Regions from separate parts of the Loigolactobacillus coryniformis subsp. coryniformis KCTC 3167 genome, predicted to be linked through region 2. Evidence: a T-box and tRNA genes for the amino acid it is inferred to sense, from the RefSeq annotation. Region 2 holds a T-box; the other holds one or more tRNA genes.
The links. The T-box of region 2 lies ahead of leuS (leucine--tRNA ligase). A T-box ahead of a tRNA ligase gene usually reads a tRNA of that ligase, here a tRNA-Leu.

Region 1 (3,311 bases), 790 kb from region 2:
TCAGCTTACTACTTTGCTTTGAAAATGCGTGATATTCCAGGCCAAATGCTAACCTTGACGAAAGTGATGGCAGAAACGCAAGCGAGCTTTAAACAGTTGATCCAAACTTCCAGTGATGGTGATTTTGCACACGTGGTTATGATCACTCACGAAATCGATTTGGACCAACTACAAAAAATCACGACGGCGGTTGCCAATTTGGACAATATTAGTTTATTATCAACATATAAAGTTCTATAGCGCTTTCGTCAGTTGCTACTAGGACACAGAAAATTAGTTACAAGAGCTTATGTTTGTATTTGAATAAATAATAATCAGTGCCGCATATTTACGGATTTTTTTAAGTGAGATAGGGGGAGCAGCAGTTATGACAACGATTCGAGTACCAGCCACTAGCGCCAATCTTGGCCCTGGTTTTGATTCGATCGGCTTAGCATTAGATCTGTATTTGACAGTAACAATCGCTGAGGCACGGTCAGATTGGTTTATCGAACATGAAATGGGGGCAGAAGTGCCTAGTGATGAGCATAATTTGATCATTAAAACAGCGTTGGCGCTGATCCCTGATTTGGAGCCACATCATTTGATCATGCGTTCAGAAATTCCGCTGGCTCGTGGTTTAGGTAGCAGCTCGTCGGCAATCATTGCCGGTATTGCGCTGGCTGATCAGCTAGGTGACTTGGATCTGACCCAGTATGATATGCTGCAGATGGCGGTCAAATTAGAAGGCCATCCTGATAATGTGGCGCCAGCGATCTATGGTGGCTTTGTCACGGCAACCTATGATGATGTTGAAGCTGATGCGATCAGTGCACCATTTCCAGCAGCGCGGGCATTAACTTTTATTCCCGACACAGAATTGCTAACCAGTGCGAGTCGCGCCGTGTTACCGAAGCAAATGCCACTGCGGGCGGCAGTGGCAACAAGTTCGGCGGCTAATGTGTTGGTGGCGGCAGTCTTGCGCGGTGATTTAGAATTAGCCGGCCGCATGATGGAGCGCGATCAATTCCACGAAACTTATCGGGAAAAATTAGTGCCACATCTAGAACAGATCCGTGACTGCGCCCGTGATCACGGTGCGTGTGGGACTTATTTAAGTGGTGCCGGCCCAACTGTGATCAGTATGGTGCCAACGGTGGAAGCTGATGAGATCCTTGAAGAATTAGAAAAATTACCGTTGAACGGGCGCTGGCTAAATTTAGCTATTGCGCCAGCCGGTTTGGCGATTGAAAAGTAAAGATGGCGCAGCCCACGAAAGTGAGCTGCGTTTTTTACAAAATTAGAAATTAATGAAAACCGTTGCGCCGCTACGAATTTTTTGCTAGAATATAACAGTTGGTTATTTGCGGCTGTGGCGGAATGGCAGACGCGCTAGATTAAGGATCTAGTGGGAAATTTTTCCCATGCTGGTTCAAGTCCAGTCAGCCGCATCAAATACTTACAGTATGTAAAAACGTTGTTACAAGAGGCTTTGCTTAGTCTTTTAGTTGCAACGTTTTTTTGTATTTGGCTTCAAAAAAGCTTTATTATGAAATTGTCATTAGTATCGTGTAAGGATACTGCTCTTGGGTGAATGACTTTGATATAATCGATTCTAGGTTGACGTTAGGATTGATCCCCTGACTTTCCAACCTAGTGAGCAGGCACGTGAACGTCACACTATCCACCAAATCTATACAAAACGGCTTTCGCTGTGGCGCCAGTTATTATTTCAAGGGCGGCAATTAATTTTGCCAAAGCCTATGCGATAAAAAAAGCTAATCCCAAAAAGGATTAGCTAACCTATTAGCACGTGCTATACTCACGCTTAGCGGGCACCGGCCAATGGTGTCCGCTTTTTATATACTCATAATAGCAGAAGTTAAGATACTTGCAAGCAACGGCGATTATCACAAAATTGGCCTATTAAACAAAAAATCCCACCGCGATATGGCGACGGGGAAAAATAAGTTACCATGTCTGCAGAATTTGGTGTGAGTTATAATTAACTTATATCCTTCAGCAGAAAGCAGGTCTTAATATGATAGAGAACTCAACGGTTGCACGGCAATTGGCTCATCGCACGATTCGGGCGTTTAAGAATCAGCCAGTGGCGCCGGAAATGATCAGCGAATTGATCGCGGTGGCACAACATACAGCGACTTCTAATTTTCAGCAGGCATTCAGTGTGATCAGTGTGACTGATCTGGCCAAGAAGCAACAGATCGCGGCGATTTCAAAACAACCTTATGTGGCAGACAATGGTCATTTGTTCGTTTTCATCGCTGATCAGCATCGTAACCAGCAGATTGGCGCGGAAATGGATACGACCGCGAATCATTTAGGTGGTGCCGATCGTTTTTTACAGGCGTGGTCGGATGCAAGCTTGGCAGTACAAAATACCGTGGTGGCAGCTGAAAGTCTTGGTTTAGGCGCGGTTATTTTGGGTAGTATTTTAAATGATGCCCAGCAGCTGATCGATATTTTAGAATTACCACAATTGACTTTTCCAGTGTTGGGTTTGGCGATCGGCTGGCCGGATCAGGCGCCGCAATTAAAGCCGCGCTTACCGGAACGTTTTGTCCATTTTGAAAATACTTATCAGCTGCCAACACCGGTAAAACCGCAGTTAGCCGACTATGACGCGCGGGTGCACGAATACTATGATCTGCGCGACGCAAATCGGCGCGTTGATACTTTTACAAATCAGGTGCAGCAACGTTTGTCATTACAACCAGAAAAACGGGCTGAGTTGTTGCAAGTGCTACAGCGGCAAGGATTTTTGTTAGAATAGTTATTATGTTTTCCTTAATGCTAGGCTAAATAGTACTTTTTTAGATGGGTTTATGTTAACTTAATATCACCAGCGCTGGATTTAGAAAATACGGAAAAGTTAGTTTTTACCGACGATTTAGTGTAAACGTGGTTGAAAAAGTAGATTTCTACGCCTAACTACGCAAGCTGGACACATCACTGCGTGTTGCTTATCGGCTTACTATGCTAGTGCTCAAAATCTAGGCGCTTTTTCAAACGCACGCTAACATCACCGCTGCTGTATTTGGTGGCTGAAGTGGCGAAATTCAATCTTTGATTGACGAGTAACCGATCATTAATGACCAAGGAGGCTGATGTGAATGACATTCTTACTGTTAAAAGTTTTTTGGAGTTTTAGTGCCTTAACGTCCTTGTTGCTCGGGGTAGCCGGGTTGATTTTTCCGATCATTCCCGGTATTCCATTTTTAATTTTAGCCTTGATCAGTATTGAAAAGTTATCACCGCGCTTTAAGCAGTGGTTATTACAAACTCGGCCTATGCTTTGGTTGCAGAACAAG
Region 2 (3,311 bases):
AACAAATAAGCGCCAAACCCGATCCAAGAATTTACGGCTCCCATTTAAACCTTCATCGCTCCACGCAATCGAGGCGTCTAATGGGCCCATGAACATTTCATACAACCGCAACGTATCTGCGCCATATTCAGCCACGATATCATCAGGATTGATGACATTGCCTTTGGACTTAGACATCTTTTCATGGTTGTTACCTAAGATCATCCCTTGGTTATACAACTTCTGGAATGGTTCAGGTGTGGGAACAACACCGATATCATACAAGAACTTGTGCCAGAAACGAGCGTACAATAAATGCAAGACCGCATGTTCTGCACCACCAATATAAAGATCAACTGGCAACCACTGCTTCAATTTTTCTGGGTCAGCGATCATGTCCTTATTGTGCGGATCAATATAGCGCAAGAAATACCATGAACTACCAGCCCATTGTGGCATGGTGTTGGTTTCGCGCTTACCTTTACGGCCATTTTCATCGACCACATTGACCCAATCTTCAACATTGGCCAATGGACTTTCTGTACTACCAGAAGGCTTAACGTCCGCCGTCTTTGGTAAGATCAACGGTAATTCGTCCTCTGGTACCAAGGTCGTTTCGCCATCTTCCCAATGAATCACAGGAATTGGTTCACCCCAATAACGTTGCCGCGAGAAGATCCAGTCACGTAAACGATAATTAACTTTGCGTTCACCAATACCTTTTTCTTCCAACCAATCCAACATTTTCGCAATGGCTGTTTTTTTATCCAAGCCATTTAAAAAGTCAGAATTGATGTGTGGACCGTCTTCAGTGAAAGCTGCTTCGTCGATGTTACCACCTTCAATTACAGGCTTGATCGGCAAATCGAAGGTCCGTGCAAATTCATAGTCACGATCATCATGTGCAGGTACCGCCATGATTGCCCCAGTCCCATAAGAAGCTAAAACGTAATCGGCGATCCAAATCGGAATTTGTTCACCATTAACCGGGTTGATCGCATAACTACCAGTGAAAGCACCTGTTTTTTCTTTAGCCAGATCAGTCCGTTCCAAATCACTCTTCTTAGAAACTTCTTCTTGATAGACCGCAATTGCGTCTTTTTGGTCTGGTGTCGTTAGTTGTTCAACCAAATCATGTTCTGGTGCCAGCACCATGTAGGACGCACCAAACAACGTATCAGGTCGTGTTGTGAAGACTTCGATCTTAGCGTCATCATGTCCGGCAACACTAAAAGTAACACTAGCCCCTTCAGAACGGCCAATCCAGTTGCGTTGCATTTCTTTAATGCTTTCTGGCCAATCAACTAAGTCTAGATCATCCAATAAACGTTCCGCATAAGCAGTAATTTTCAGCATCCATTGCCGCATTGGTACCCGATAAACCGGGAAGCCGCCACGTTCCGTTTTACCATCGATCACTTCTTCATTAGCCACAACAGTACCGCCTAATAAATCAGGCGCCCAGTTGACCAAAACTTCGGACTCGTAAGCTAAGCCCTTTTTGTACATTTGTTCAAAGATCCATTGTGTCCATTTATAGAAATTAGGATCCGTCGTGTTAACTTCACGACCCCAATCGTAGGAGAAACCTAACGAATTGATCTGCTTACGGAAAGTTTCAATATTTTTCCGGGTAAAGCTAGCTGGTGAATGCCCAGTATTCAACGCATATTGTTCCGCTGGTAACCCAAAGGCATCCCAACCCATAGGGTGCAGCACGTTAAAGCCTTGCATCCGTTTCATCCGCGCAATAATATCGGTTGCCGTATAGCCTTCTGGGTGACCTACATGCAGGCCTTTACCAGATGGATAAGGAAACATATCTAACGCATAAAAATTCTTTTTCTCTGGATCCTCTGTTGTTTTGAACGTATTGTGCTGTAACCAGTATTGATTCCATTTACGCTCAACCACTTTGTGATTGTAACTCATGAGTTAACTCCCTTTCAGCTGTATGATAAGAAAAAAGTCCCACAGGAAATAATTCCTGTAGGACGAATGGACCGCGGTGCCACCTACATTTTGCGCTAAAAACGCAACACTTTGCCATAACGCGGCACACGAACCGACCTACTTGAGTTCAATCGATTATTCCAAGGTGAGTTCACTTATTCCCGCTACGATTTTCCATTAACCAATCGCTTGCTGGCTAGTCGCAAATAAGTTACTACTCCTCATCAACATTTCTTATTAATACTCAAATCATACCAAAAAGAATTTTTTAATTCAAGATTGTTTTACCATAACATGGTACACTACGTGTGGTGCTAGTTTGTAACATTTAGAAATTTAACAAAAAAGTCCAACCCAGTTAGACTCATAAGTGACAAAACTTAAAAGGAGTAATAACTGTGTTGAACCACCTCAAGTTTAAGCAAAATCGTCACGAATTACAAGTTAGTTTCCATTACTTTTACCAGTTATGTTCATTGCTTTATCAGCGTTATTGTCCGCGTAGCGTCATTGAGCGGCGCAACGTTGAACATACTAAAATTACTGATATTAAACTTTTAGCTTTACTGTGCTTACAAGTCACACTGGGAATTCAATCGCAACGCCGCTTCTATTATCTGATGGCAGCGTTTATGCCGCGGCAAATGGTGGTATCACGTTCACGTTTCAACCGCCGCGCGCAACAATTACTGGCAGTAGTCAATGCCATTCGCTCAGGTATCACTAAGGATTATGCTCATTCGGGCGACCTAGCGATTATCGACAGTTTACCCAACCCACTATGTGCCAAAGTTCGTAATTTCAGAGTTAGAATTTTTGCTGGGAAGGCCAACATTGGCTATAATGCCACCAAGAAAATGCCATTTTATGGGTTTAAAACCCACATGGTCGTCACGGCTAATGGCTATATTCTGAATTATGTGATCACGGCAGCCTCAGTTCATGATGCTAAGGTAGCGCCTGAGCTAATTAGCGGTTGTCCTTGTCCCAATATTTTGGCCGATGTTGGTTATGTTGGGAAAAAACTCAAGACCAGTTTTAGGGCCCTAGGCTATAACTTATGGACGCCTTATCGTTCTAATATGAAAGGTGCTAAACAGCATAATAAGCGTCAACTCAAGGCGTTACGGCGGACAATAGAGTCACGCTTTTCAATTTTAGCCCAGCAATTTGGGATTGAAACCAATCTCACCCGTAGTCTATTTGGTTTTCAATTAAAGATTGAATTGACGATATTGGTATACAATTTAGGCTTTTTTGATTTTATGACGAACTAGCACCACGCGTGGTACACTATCCTTATTTATACGAATAAACCGACTTAATTTATAAAATAGGAGTTATTTCCATGTCCACGAAATCTTTTCGCCAGCGGCTAT

Region 1: it has a tRNA-Leu gene. The T-box ahead of leuS (leucine--tRNA ligase) is inferred to sense a tRNA for this amino acid. The anticodon was not compared.

The regions. Positions count from the first base shown of each region.
Region 1 is NZ_CP017713.1:2,659,482-2,662,792, reverse strand. Features, by position in the region: gene LC20001_RS12910 (homoserine dehydrogenase) at 1-240, shown strand, start outside; gene thrB (homoserine kinase) at 368-1,237, shown strand; tRNA gene LC20001_RS12900 (tRNA-Leu) at 1,346-1,430, shown strand; gene LC20001_RS12895 (NADPH-dependent oxidoreductase) at 2,021-2,773, shown strand; gene LC20001_RS12890 (DUF454 family protein) at 3,114-3,311, shown strand, end outside.
Region 2 is NZ_CP017713.1:1,873,681-1,876,991, forward strand. Features, by position in the region: gene leuS (leucine--tRNA ligase) at 1-1,911, opposite strand, end outside; T-box leader at 1,967-2,169, opposite strand; gene LC20001_RS09225 (IS982 family transposase) at 2,331-3,209, shown strand; gene LC20001_RS09230 (phosphatase PAP2 family protein) at 3,281-3,311, shown strand, end outside.